Regions from separate parts of the Streptomyces mabaensis genome, predicted to be linked through region 2. Evidence: riboswitches for the same ligand, from Rfam matches in the RefSeq annotation. Region 2 holds a riboswitch; the other holds the start of a gene.
The links. A riboswitch is a leader RNA that binds a small molecule or an ion and turns the genes downstream of it on or off. The one in region 2 is predicted to bind glycine.
Positions count from the first base shown of each region.

Region 1: linked by a shared signal. The riboswitch ahead of gcvP (aminomethyl-transferring glycine dehydrogenase) and the one ahead of gcvT (glycine cleavage system aminomethyltransferase GcvT) in region 2 are both predicted to bind glycine.

Region 1 covers NZ_JBSOPZ010000010.1:6,995-13,782, reverse strand. Annotated here, with positions in the region: gene gcvP (aminomethyl-transferring glycine dehydrogenase) at 1-2,712, opposite strand, end outside; glycine riboswitch at 2,897-2,995, opposite strand; gene ACWV17_RS10810 (PRC-barrel domain-containing protein) at 3,109-3,513, shown strand; gene ACWV17_RS10805 (DNA polymerase IV) at 3,402-5,027, opposite strand; gene ACWV17_RS10800 (MerR family transcriptional regulator) at 5,108-5,740, opposite strand; gene ACWV17_RS10795 (bifunctional nuclease family protein) at 5,909-6,382, opposite strand; gene ftsR (transcriptional regulator FtsR) at 6,435-6,788, opposite strand, start outside.
Region 2 covers NZ_JBSOPZ010000022.1:32,566-39,353, reverse strand. Annotated here, with positions in the region: gene ACWV17_RS20505 (L-serine ammonia-lyase) at 1-881, opposite strand, end outside; gene glyA (serine hydroxymethyltransferase) at 1,155-2,423, opposite strand; gene gcvH (glycine cleavage system protein GcvH) at 2,441-2,818, opposite strand; gene gcvT (glycine cleavage system aminomethyltransferase GcvT) at 2,892-4,016, opposite strand; glycine riboswitch at 4,052-4,175, opposite strand; glycine riboswitch at 4,176-4,274, opposite strand; gene ACWV17_RS20485 (AAA family ATPase) at 4,434-5,135, shown strand; gene ACWV17_RS20480 (enhanced serine sensitivity protein SseB) at 5,193-5,954, shown strand; gene ACWV17_RS20475 (enhanced serine sensitivity protein SseB C-terminal domain-containing protein) at 6,125-6,788, shown strand, end outside.

The DNA of each region.
Region 1 (6,788 bases), on a different contig from region 2:
CGTGTGCGGCGCCTGGCGCAGCGGGTTGTCGTCGGCCGGCCACTCGCCCGAGGCGACCCGCTCGATCTCACCGCGAATCGCGATCATGGCGTCGCAGAAGCGGTCGAGCTCACCGAGGTCCTCGCTCTCGGTCGGCTCGATCATCAGCGTGCCGGCCACCGGGAACGACATGGTGGGCGCGTGGAAGCCGTAGTCGATCAGCCGCTTGGCGATGTCGTCGACGCTGACACCGGTGACCTTCGACAGCGGCCGCAGGTCCACGATGCACTCGTGGGCGACCAGCCCGTTCGGGCCGGTGTACAGCACCGGGTAGTGCGGCTCCAGCCGCTTGGCGATGTAGTTGGCGCCGAGCACCGCGACCTGGGTGGCGCGCTTGAGACCCTCGCCGCCCATCAGGCGGACGTACGCCCACGAGATCGGCAGGATGCCCGCCGAGCCCCACGGGGCGGCCGAGATCGGGCCGACGCCCGTCTCCGGTCCCGCGGTCGGCTGCAGCGGGTGGTTCGGCAGGTACGGGGCTAGGTGCGCCCGGACACCGACCGGGCCGACGCCCGGACCGCCGCCGCCGTGCGGGATGCAGAAGGTCTTGTGCAGGTTGAGGTGCGAGACGTCGCCGCCGAACTTGCCCGGCTGCGCCACGCCCACCAGCGCGTTGAGGTTGGCGCCGTCGACGTACACCTGGCCGCCGGCGTCGTGCACGGCGGCGCAGATGTCGGCGACGTGCTCCTCGAACACTCCGTGCGTGGACGGGTAGGTGATCATGAGCACGGAGAGCTCGTCGCGGTACTGCTCGATCTTGGCGCGCAGGTCCTCGGCGTCCACCTCGCCGTCGTCGGCGGTCTTGACCACGACGACCTTCATCCCGGCCATCACGGCACTGGCGGCGTTGGTGCCGTGCGCGGAGGACGGGATCAGGCAGATGGTGCGCTGGGTGTCGCCGTTGGCGCGGTGGTACGCGCGGACGGCCAGCAGGCCCGCGAGCTCGCCCTGCGAACCGGCGTTGGGCTGGATCGACACCTTGTCGTACCCGGTGACCTCCGCGAGCCGCTCCTCCAGCTCACGGATGAGGGTGAGGTAGCCGGCAGCCTGCTCGACCGGCGCGAACGGGTGCAGCGCCGCGAACTCCGGCCAGGTCACCGGCTCCATCTCGGTGGTCGCGTTGAGCTTCATGGTGCAGGAGCCCAGCGGGATCATGCCGCGGTCCAGCGCGTAGTCGCGGTCGGCGAGCTTGCGCAGGTAGCGCAGCATCGCGGTCTCGGAGCGGTGCTGGTGGAAGACCGGGTGGGTCAGGTAGTCGTCGGTGCGCAGCAGGCTCTCGGGCAGCGCGTCGGTGCCTTCCGCGTCGAGGGCCTCGATGTCGGCCTCGACCCCGAAGGCGGCCCAGACGGCCGCGATCTCGGTGCGGCCGGTGGTCTCGTCGCACGCGACGGAGACGTGGTCGGCGTCGACCAGCCGCAGGTTGACCCCGCCCTCACGGGCGGCGGCCACGACCGCGGCGGCCCGGCCGGGCACCCGTACGGTGAGCGTGTCGAAGTACGCACCGTGCACGACCTCGGCGCCGCCGGCCCGCAGTCCCCCGGCGAGCAGCGCGGCGTACCGGTGGGTGCGCCGCGCGATGCCCTTCAGCCCCTCGGGGCCGTGGTAGACGGCGTACATGCCGGCCATGACGGCGAGCAGCACCTGCGCGGTACAGATGTTGCTGGTGGCCTTCTCGCGGCGGATGTGCTGCTCGCGGGTCTGCAGGGCCAGGCGGTACGCCTTGTTGCCGTCGGCATCCACGGAGACGCCGACCAGGCGGCCGGGCAGGCTGCGCGCGAACTTCTCACGTACGGCCATGAAGCCGGCGTGCGGTCCGCCGAAGCCCATCGGCACGCCGAAGCGCTGGGTGGTGCCGACCGCGATGTCGGCGCCGAGCGCGCCGGGGGAGGTCAGCAGGGTCAGGGCGAGCAGGTCGGCGGCGACCGTGACGACCGCGCCGAGCTCGTGGGCCCGCTCGATCACCGGCTGGAGATCGCGCACCTGGCCGGAGGCGCCCGGGTACTGGAGCAGCACACCGAAGACGCCGCGCTCGGCGGCCTCGGCCGGGATGCCCTGGGAGAGGTCGGCGACGACGACCTCGACACCGGTCGGCTCGGCGCGGGTCTCGATCACGGCGATGGTCTGCGGCAGCGTGTCCGCGTCGACGAGGAAGACGCCGTTCTTGACCTTGCCCATGCGGCGGGAGAGCGACATGGCCTCGGCGGCCGCGGTGCCCTCGTCGAGCAGCGAGGCGCCGGAGGTGGGCAGCCCGGTGAGCTCGGCGACCATGGTCTGGAAGTTCAGCAGCGCCTCCAGGCGGCCCTGCGAGATCTCCGGCTGGTAGGGGGTGTACGCGGTGTACCAGGCCGGGTTCTCCATGACGTTGCGGAGGATCACCGGCGGGGTGAAGGTGCCGTAGTAGCCGAGCCCGATCATCGGGGCGAGCACCTGGTTGCGCTCCGCGAGGGAACGCAGCTCGGCGAGCACCTCGGCCTCGGAGCGGGCGCCGGGAAGGCGAAGCGATTCTGCGCTCTTGATCACCTCGGGTACCGCAGCGGCCGTGAGCTCGTCGAGCGAGCCGTAGCCGACCTGCGCGAGCATCTTGGCCTGGGCCTCGGCATCGGGGCCGATGTGGCGGCGCTCGAACGGAATGCCGTGTTCCAGCTGGGAGAGCGGAATGCGGTTGGCGGTCATCGGGAGGCCTCCTGGTCTGACGACCTGCGAGGGGCACCGCGGCGCGGGTGCCCGGACGGCCTCCCCCTCTGTCATCTCAACCTGAGAGTTTCACCGGCCCGCCCAAGGCGCGCCGGCTTTCACCGTCGGTGAGGAGGGGATCCGGAACGTACCGCCCGACGCCCGCCCTGCTTTCCAGAGTGACCTCGTCCGTGCGGTACGTGTGCCTGAGAGATTCCGGGGAGGATTTGCTCCTTCGGCGCCTCCGTCTACTGCATTCGGAGGACTCTCCCGCATGGGGTCAGCAGCCGACAGCCAGCCTACCAGCGCCGTCTGTAAAGGTCCCCCGAGTGGCCGCCACCCCAAATGTGCACTTTTGTAGTCTTTACGGAGCAGTTGCGACCAATTGGAGGGACCGTGCAGACCGACATCGATCCGCGCAGCCTGATCGGCCGCAAGGCGTTCGACCGCAATGGCACCAAGATCGGCACCATTGACGAGGTCTACCTCGACGATGCCACGGGAATGCCGGAGTGGGCGGCCGTACGGACCGGACTGTTCAGCCGTGACGCGTTCGTCCCGCTGGAGCCCAGCGAGGTCGTCGAAGGCGGCCTGCGGGTTCCGTTCGAACGGGCGCTCATCAAGGACGCGCCCGACTTCGGTGTGGGCCGCCATCTCTCCCCGGAGCAGGAGCTTCAGCTCTACCACCACTACGGGCTCGACGTGTCCTTCCCCGGTGGGCTGGCGGGTCCGCCGCCCTCCCCCGCCTCCACTCCTCCGGACCGGGACTTCGGCCGGATCGCCGGCACCGACGACGCCTGATCCGCGACCCGGCCGACGAGCGGCAACGGCTCGGACAGCTCCAGCTCGGGATCGTCGACTCTGAACGTCCGCACCCGGCCCGGCTCCGAGCCGGGCTCCTCGAACCGTACGGTCACCCGCCCCACCCCACTTCCCTGCACCCATCCCGCCCCGTACACGGCGTGCCGGACGTCGTGCCCGGCCGGCCACCTCCGCTCCGCCAACGACTCCCCAGCAGCCTGCGCGACGCCGGCATGGCGCCCCGCTTCGTCCGCACTCCGGTGCTCGGCCGCAAGCCCAGTGGTGCGCCCGGCCCTGCCCACGACCGGGTCGCCTGCATGGGCGCCGACAGGACCCGCGGGCGACCCACCCGCGGGACGCGCCGCCGGGGCCTCCGTACCGGGGCCGGCCGGGGGCCCCGCCGGGGCCGCGGCCGGCTCGGGGGGTGCCTCCGCATTCGCTCCCGCCGCCTGCGCGAAGAGATCCTCCTGCGTGAAGTCCGCCAGACCCGTGACGCCCACGCCCAGCAGCCGGACCCCACCCGTGGTGTCCACCGCCTCCAGCAGCCGCGCCGCGGCCTCGCGCACCACCGTCCGGTCGTCCGTCGGTCCCCGCAGCGTCTCCGAGCGGGTCAGCGTCGAGAAGTCGTACCGGCGCACCTTCAGCACGACCGTGCGGCCGGACCGCCCCGCCTCCCGCAGGCGCTGCGTACACCGGTCGGCGAGCCGCTGCACTTCCGCCTGCACCCGGCCCCTGTCGTGCAGGTCGACGTCGAACGTGTCCTCGACGGACACCGATTTCGCATCCCGCTCGGCGACCACCGGCCGGTCGTCCAGCCCCTGCGCCATCCGGTACAGCGATCCCCCGTGTGCCCGCCCCAACAGCCTGACCAGCTCGTCCTCCCCGGCCTCCGCCAGCTCCGCGATCGTGGTCATCCCGGCTCGCCGCAGATGCTCGCCGGTGGCCGGCCCCACTCCCGGCAGCGTCCGGACCGGCATGGGGGCCAGCAGCTCGCGCTCCGTTCCCGGCTCGACAAGCACCAGACCGTCCGGTTTGGCCTGCTCCGAGGCGATCTTGGCCAGCATCTTGGACCCCGCGAGCCCCACCGAACCCGTCAGCCCGGTACCCGCCAGGATGTCCCGGCGCAGCCGCTCACCGGTCGCCCGCGCGGACGCCGAGTCGTCGGCCGACCCGCCCGCCTCCAGATCGACGAACGCCTCGTCGAGGCTCAGCGGCTCGACCAGCGGCGACAGCCGGCCCAGCAGCTCCATCACCTGGTCGCTGACCGCGCGGTACAGCGAGAAGCGGGGCACCAGATACGCCGCGTTGGGGGCCAGCCGCCGGGCCTGCGCCATCGGCATCGCGGAGTGCACGCCGAAGCGCCTGGCCTCGTACGACGCGGTGGCGACGACCCCGCGCGGCCCCAGCCCGCCGACCACCACCGGCTTGCCGCGCAGGCTGGGCTTCGCGGCCTGCTCCACGGCGGCGTAGAAGGCATCCATGTCGAGATGCAGAATCGTGGGCGCGGCTCTCACATCACCGATGCTGCCCTACACCACTGACAACGCCCCGCACGTGAACAACGCCCCGCACGCGCGTACCGGCCCCGGACCCCTCAGACCGCCCTGTTGCGGCGTCTGGCCAGCTCGTCGGCCGGATGGTGCCCGACCAGCGTCTCGCCGGTGTCGATGCGCTCGCCGTGCAGCTGGGACAACGCGCTCTCGACATCGCGCCACACCACACCCACGGCGATCCCGAAGACGCCCTGGCCGCCCTGGAGGAGGTCGACGACCTCGTCGGGCGAGGTGCACTCGTACACCGTGGCCCCGTCGCTCATCAGCGTCATCCGCTCCAGATCGGAGAACCCGCGGGCACGCAGATGCTGCACCGCGGTGCGGATGTTCTGGAGAGCCACCCCCGTGTCCAGGAAACGCTTCACGATCTTGAGGACTACGACGTCCCGGAAGCTGTACAGCCGCTGGGTCCCCGAACCATGAGCGGGCCGCACACTCGGCTCGACCAGTCCGGTGCGCGCCCAGTAGTCGAGCTGCCTGTACGTGATCCCCGCCGCCGCACACGCCGTCGGCCCCCGGTAGCCGACCTGTTCGGTCGCTGCTCCGTTGGGGCCCCCCGGGCCCTGCTGACGGGCTGTGGGGCCGGCCGCACTGCTGTGAAGCGGAAACGGCCCGCTTCCCCCCGGACTCCGTCCGGAGGCACCCCCCGCCGTACCGCCGCCGCTGCTACTCACGCCGACCCTCCGTCCTTGACCTGCCCACTCGACGGTAGGCAGTCACCAGGGGTGCGTCAACGATCGCCACACTCGGCACGCCGAGTGATAATCACCCTGAGAGTGGTTTCCCGTATCCCCATACGGGGAAAGGCTTCTCGAATGCGCCGAAGGCTCCCCGCGGGAAACTCACTGGCCCTTGGTCCCGAAGTCCTCCGGTGAGATCTGGTCGAGGAACTCGCGGAACTTCTCCACCTCGTCCTCCTGCTCGTCCGGGATGGCGATACCGGCGTCGTCCAGCACGCCGTCACTGCCGTAGATCGGCGTTCCGGTGCGCAGCGCCAGCGCTATGGCGTCGGAGGGCCTCGCGCTGACCTCCACGCCGCTGGCGAACACCAGCTCCGCGTAGAAGACGCCTTCCCGCAGGTCCGTGATCCGGACTTCGGTCAGCTCCTGTCCGACCGCCTCCAGCACGTCCTTGAACAGGTCGTGGGTCAGCGGTCTGGCGGGGGCCATGCCCTGCTGAGCGAAGGCGATCGCGGTCGCCTCCCCCGGTCCGATCCAGATGGGGAGGTACCGATCGCCTCCCACTTCACGCAGGAGCACGATCGGTTGGTTGGAGGGCATTTCCACCCGGACACCCACAACGTCGAGCTCGTTCACACAGCAACCCTAGGACCTGCCCGGCAGGTTTGGGTAGTCGGGCTCCCCCGGGTCAGTGCAGGCGCACCCCGAGGGAGGTCTGCACCAGCGCCGCATGGAGGCGTACGGAGAGGGCGGCAAGCTCTTTCACGGTGGCCTCGGCATGCGCCCTGGTCTGCGGATTACGGTGCCTGCGCAGCGGCGCCACCACCTGCTCGACCAGCCCCGCCTCCCGGTCCGCGGCAGCCTTCATGGCCCGGAGATGGCGGGGCTCGAGGCCGAAACGCCCGAGGTCCGCGATCAGTCGGGCCACGGTGACCGTCTCGGCGTCGTAGCCGCCCCCGGAGGCCGGCGCGATCAGGCCGTACGACTCCCATTCGACGAGCTGCTCCTCGCCGACCTCGGCGGCGGCGAGCAGCTCGGCCCG
Region 2 (6,788 bases):
CCGTTGGTCGGGGCGGTCACCACCCGGCCGCCGGCCGCGTTCTCCTCGTTCACGGCCATCGCATACAGGGTGATCCACTCCATCGCGAGGGCGGTCGGGTCGCCCTCGGCGCGCAGCTTGCGGGCCGTGGTGGCCGCCCGGCGGCGGACCTTCAGCCCGCCGGGCAGGATGCCCTCGCGGGACATGCCGCGTGCCACGCACGCCTGCATGACCCGCCAGATCTCCAGCAGGCCCTCGCGGATCTCCTCCTCGGTGCGCCAGGACTTCTCGTTCTCCAGCATCAGCGCGGAGATGGACAGACCGGTCTCCGAGGCCAGCCGCAGCAGCTCGTCACCGGTGCGGAAGGGGTACTTCAGCACGGTGTCGTCGAGCTTGATCCGGTCCTCGCCCACCGCGTCCTCGTCGACGACGAAGCCGCCGCCCACCGAGTAGTACGTCTTCTCCAGCAGTGGTGTGCCCGACGCGTCGTACGCGAACAGGGTCATGCCGTTCGCGTGGTACGGGAGGGAGCGGCGGCGGTGCAGGATCAGCTGGTTCGGCTCGTCGAACTCGATCTCGTGCGCCGCGCCGATCTCCGCGCCCAGCAGGCGGAGCCGGCCGGTCTGCCGGATCCGTTCGACCTCGTCGTCCGCCGTCTCGACGTTCACCGTGCGGGGCGAGTGGCCCTCCAGGCCCAGCAGCACCGCCTTCGGGGTGCCGTGACCATGCCCGGTGGCGCCCAGCGAGCCGAACAGCTCCGCCCGCACCGCGGCGGTCTGCGCGAGCAGACCGTCCTTCTTCAGCCGGCCGACGAACATCCGCGCCGCCCGCATCGGACCGACCGTGTGCGACGAAGACGGACCGATACCGATGGAGAAAAGATCGAAGACGGAGATGGCCACGGTGGCGGACTCCCTTGTCTGCTCGTGGTGGGCGGTGCGGGTGCGGGTGCGGTGCGGTAAGGAGTGTTTGTAGAAGACGAGCCTAACGCGAATGGGTGACGGGCATGCCTCGGCCGAGTGTCGGGGAGGTACCGCTGTCCGTCCGGTCATACGAATGGCCCGGCCTGTGGACAACTCAGGCCGGGCCATCGCGTCGCCGCCCTACGGTGAATCCGTCAGATCAACGGGCTCGTGCGGGGCTCATGGCGACGGGGGTCGAGCAATGTCACCGATTCACAGTGACGGGTACAGCGGGTGCTTGGCGGCGAGGGCCGTGACGCGGGCCTTGAGGGAGGTGCTGTCGTATGACGGCTTGAGTGCTTCGGCGATGATGTCGGCGACTTCGGTGAAGTCCTCGGTGCCGAATCCGCGGGTGGCCAGGGCCGGCGTGCCGATCCGCAGGCCGGAGGTGACCATCGGCGGCCGGGGGTCGTTCGGGATGGCGTTGCGGTTGACCGTGATGCCCAGTTCGTGGAGCCGGTCCTCGGCCTGCTGGCCGTCCAGTTCGGAGTTGCGCAGGTCGACGAGCACCAGGTGGACGTCCGTGCCGCCGGTCAGGACGGAGACGCCGTGCTCGGTGACGTCGGGCTGTACCAGGCGCTCGGCGAGGATCCGGGCGCCGTCCAGGGTGCGCTGCTGGCGCTCCTTGAACTCGTCGGACGCGGCGACCTTGAAGGAGACCGCCTTGGCCGCGATGACGTGTTCCAGGGGGCCGCCCTGCTGGCCGGGGAAGACCGCGGAGTTGATCTTCTTGGCCAGTTCCTGGGTGGAGAGGATCACGCCGCCGCGTGGGCCGCCGAGGGTCTTGTGGGTGGTGGTGGTGACCACGTGGGCGTGCGGTACCGGGTTGGGGTGCAGGCCCGCGGCCACCAGGCCGGCGAAGTGGGCCATGTCCACCATCAGGTAGGCGCCGACCTCGTCGGCGATCCGGCGGAAGGCGGCGAAGTCCAGCCGGCGCGGGTAGGCGGACCAGCCGGCGACGATCAGCTTCGGCCGGGATTCCTTGGCCAGCCGTTCGACCTCGGCCATGTCGACCTGTCCGGTGGTCTCCTCGACGTGGTAGGCGACCACGTTGTAGAGCTTGCCGGAGAAGTTGATCTTCATGCCGTGGGTCAGGTGCCCGCCGTGGGCCAGGTTCAGACCCATGATCGTGTCGCCCGGCTTCAGCAGCGCGAACATCGCGGCCGCGTTGGCCTGGGCGCCGGAGTGGGGCTGGACATTGGCGTGCTCGGCGCCGAACAGTGCCTTGATGCGGTCGATCGCGATCTGCTCGACCACGTCGACGTGCTCGCAGCCGCCGTAGTAGCGGCGGCCGGGGTAGCCCTCGGCGTACTTGTTCGTCAGAACGGAGCCCTGGGCCTCCATGACCGCGACCGGAGCGAAGTTCTCCGAAGCGATCATTTCGAGGGTGGACTGCTGACGGTGGAGCTCGGCGTCGACAGCGGCGGCGACGTCCGGGTCCAGCTCATGGAGGGAGGTGTTCAGAAGCGACTTCGAAGACATCACGGTCCCTGGGGGTCTCAGTTGCCGGAGAGGGCGGCGTACTCGTCGGCGGAGAGCAGATCGTCCGGCGCGTCGGAGACGCGCACCTTGAACAGCCATCCCTCCTCGTACGGGGCGGTGTTCACGAGCGACGGGTCGTCAACGACGTTCTGGTTGATCTCGGTGACCTCACCGGAGACGGGGGAGTACAGGTCGCTGACGGACTTGGTCGACTCCAGCTCGCCGCAGGTCTCGCCGGCGGCAACGGTGTCGCCCACCTCAGGCAGCTGGGCGAAGACGACGTCGCCGAGCGCGTTCGCGGCGAACTCCGTGATGCCGACCGTCGACACGCCGTCCTCGACGGCCGACAGCCACTCGTGCTCCTTGCTGTAACGAAGCTGCTGGGGGTTGCTCATGGCCTGATTCTCCTGGATGCGGGGGAGTGATGTTGGACTGATGTCTTGAAGAGTGAGACGCGCGTGTGCGAGGTCACTTCTGGCGCTTGTAGAAGGGGAGCGCCACGACCTCGTACGGCTCATGGGTACCGCGAATGTCGACGCCCACGCCGGAGGTGCCGGGCTCGGCGTGTGCGGCGTCCACGTACGCCATGGCGAGCGGCTTGCCGAGCGTCGGGGAGGGCGCGCCCGAGGTGACCTCGCCGACGACCTTGCCGTCGGCGACAACGGCGAAGCCGGCACGGGGCACCCGGCGGCCTTCGGCGATCAGGCCGACCAGCTTGCGCGGGGGCTTGGTCGCGGCGCGCTCGGCGGCGGCTTCCAGGGCCGCCCGGCCCACGAACTTGCCGTCGTTGGAGGTCTTCTCGAACTTGACGACCCGGCCGAGGCCCGCGTCGAACGGCGTCAGCGCGGTGGTCAGCTCGTGCCCGTACAGCGGCATGCCCGCCTCCAGGCGGAGCGTGTCGCGGCAGGACAGTCCGGCCGGGACGAGGCCGACGGGGGTGCCCGCCTCGGTCAGGGCCTGCCACAGCTTCTCGGCGTGCTGCGGGTCGACGAACAGCTCGAAACCGTCTTCGCCGGTGTAGCCCGTACGGGCGATCAGCGCGGGGACACCGGCGACCGTGCCGGGCAGGCCGGCGTAGTACTTCAGCCCGTCCAGGTCGGCGTCGGTCAGCGACTTCAGGATGCCGGGGGACTCGGGGCCCTGGATGGCGATGAGCGCGTACGCGTCACGGTCGTCGCGGACCTCGGCGTCGAAGTCCTCGGCGCGGGCGGTGATCGCGTCCAGCACGGTCTGGGCGTTGGAGGCGTTGGCGACGACCATGTACTCGGTCTCGCCGAGGCGGTAGACGATCAGGTCGTCGAGGATGCCGCCGTCCTCCTGGCAGATCATCGTGTAGCGGGCGCGGCCCACGGCGACACTGCCGATGTTGCCCACCAGGGCGTAGTCCAGGCAGTTCGCGGCTTCGGGGCCGGTGACCGTGATCTCACCCATGTGGGAGAGGTCGAAGAGACCGGCCTTGGTGCGGACCGCGTTGTGCTCGTCGCGTTCGCTGCCGTACCGCAGCGGCATGTCCCAGCCCGCGAAGTCGGTCATGGTCGCGCCCAGCGCGCGATGCACGGCATCGAGGGCGGTCAAACGGGGGGTGTTCGTCATGGGGGTGGCTCCCAGGGCATGGCCGATGAGGACTTTCCTCCCCATCTGTCATCGGAACCTGAGAGGTTCACCACGACCTGTACGTACAGTCGGCTGTACGCAGTCGTGACTTGCACCTTGGGTGGAGCCACCTGGCAGCGGCCCGCTTTTCAGATGTGCCTCGCCCGCGCGGTACGGGGCCTGAGAGATTCAAGGGAGGGACTTGCTCCTTCGGCGCCCGGCACACACAGGTGGCCGGGACTCTCCCGCGCAGGTTCAAGCGGCCTTTATGCAGTTGGCGCGGACATCATTGCACGCATCGGAGCAGAACGGGGGCCCGGCCCCGAACCCGGCGCGAACGGCAAAACGCTTGTGCCTCATTACCGCTTCTTTACACTCGGTGACAGGGTAGGTGTGAACCCGAACCGGGGGAGGACGATCAATTTGACGAGGCCTGGGGCGTATGCGACGACCGCGGGGGTCGCGCAGGGCGCGGTCACCGCGCAACCAGGCGTGCCCGTGCCCGGGGAGGCCCTCGGGCGGCCCGAGCCCCTGGTCCGCGACCTGCGGGACCGGCCCGGCCGCGGCCCGCGCGGCCTCGACTTCGCCGCGGGAGACGTGGTGGTCGTCTCGGGCCTGCCGGGCAGCGGCAAGAGCACGCTGATCAAGCGCACCGCGGCGACGCGCAGCATCGACTCCCAGGACGTCCGGGAGCGCTGGGAGGCCCGGATGCCCGGCTTCCTGCCGTACGCGGTCTACCGCATCCTGGTGCGCGTCGCGCACTACGCCGGGCTGTGGCGGGCACTCCGCTCGGGCGAGAGCGTCGTCGTGCATGACTGCGGGACGCAGGCGTGGGTGCGGCGGCTGCTGGCCCGCGAGGCCCGGCGCCGGGGGAGCGCGCTCCATCTGGTGCTGCTCGACGTCACCCCCGAGACCGCCCTGGAGGGCCAGGCCGAGCGGGGCCGCGGCGTCTCCGGGTACGCCTTCTCCCGGCACCGGCGGGCGGTCGGCCGGCTGGTGGGCGACGCGGAGAACGGCCGGCTGCCGGCCGGCTGCGCCTCGGCCGTCCTGCTGGACCGGAGCGCGGCGGGCGCCCTGCACCGGATCACCTTCACACCGGCCGACGGCCGCGCCGAGTGACGGTTTAGGGTTCCCGCAGGTGGCGCGGCAGCGTGGCGGGAAGGGATCACGGTGAACATGGACATTCCGGCGCAGGGCGCTCCGTACGGCGGCTGGCCGGTCAACGAGCTCGAAGAGGTGCTGGCCGCCTCGGTCGGGAACCCCGCCGCCGGAGGCCGGCTGATCGAGGTGCTCGGGCGCAGCCATGTCTGGGTGCCGCTGCCCAACGGGGGCGGTCCCGACAGCCCGAATCTCGACCTGCCCACCATGGACATCCACGGCGCCGCGTACGTGCCAGTCTTCAGCTCCGAGCAGCAGTTCCTGCACTGCGCGGGTTCGCACATGCCGTTCACCGTCGCGCCCGCCCGGGAGTTCGCCCGCGGCCTGCCGCCGCAGCTGGGCATCGCGGTGAACCCGGACGGCACGGTGGGCGTCCCACTGCCGCCCGAGGCCGTCGCCGAGCTGTGCCGGGTCGGCCGCACGCCGCTGGACGGCCCCGCGAGCGGCGGCCGGGTGCGGCTCTTCGAGCCGGACTGGCAGGACGACCCGGTCGACTTCCTGGCGACGGCGTCGGAGGAGTTCGCGGCGTCCGGCGTGGTGCGTTCCGCCCGGCGCTGCCTGGCCAGCATCGAGGGCGACGCCCCGGTGCTGTTCGTCGGCGTCGAGTTGCTCGCCTGGGAGCCTGCCGAGCGCAACGCGCCGATGGACGCCCTGGGCCGGGCATTGGGCCGGGCCCAGGTCCCCTGGCCGGTCAACCTGGTGCTGCTCGATGTGGCTCAGGACCCGGTGAGCGAATGGCTGCTGGAGCGGGTGCAGCCGTTCTACCGGCGCGAGCCCTAGCCGACCGCGGCCGCAGCCGTGCCCGCGTGCGCGAAGTCATGCGTCAAGGCGGTGTCAGGACTGCCGCTTAAGCTGGTTTGATGACCTGGCCGCACGCGTGTGCACCGCAGGCGGCCGTCGGCCCCGTGACCGCGGGCCGGCACGGTGGACGGAAGAGGGGCGGGTCCCAGGTGAGTGCGTCAGGCACGGCGGCGGCCGGGCAGGTCGAGCACATGCTCCGCCAGGTGACGCCGGGGCGCTACGACGCCTACGAGGCGCTGCTGCACGCCCTCGCGGACGGCCAGGTCTGGATGCTGCTCTGGCAGGGCCAGGCCGGCTCACCCGACGCGCAGTACGGGAACATGGACGTCGACGGACACGGTTACGCGCCCTGCGTCACCTCTACCCAGGAGCTCGCCGCCAGCGGCTGGAACCGTGCCTGCGAGGTGACCACCGGCCGTGACATCGCCTGCGCCCTCTACCCCGACGGCTGGGGGATCTGGCTCAACCCGCACGCCCCCGGCGGCGGCGTGGGCATCCCGTGGGCCGACCTGCGCCGGATCGCCACCGGCCTGGAGCGGATGCCCGCCGGACCGCTGCGGCTCTCCGAACCCGCCATCGAGATCCCGCAGTTCTACGCCCAGCTCACGCAGAACGCCCATCGCACGGGCCCGGTCCGCGCATTGCGCCGCGCCTGGGTCCAGCCGGCGGTCGGTACTCCGTACCTGGCCATCGGCCTCGATCTCTACGACACGACCGCGCCGTCGGTGGAGGCGGCCCGCACGATGATGCGGCAGTCCCTCGGCGCCGTCCCGGAGGGGCTGCCTGTCTCCACGGTCGCGATGTCCGACGAGT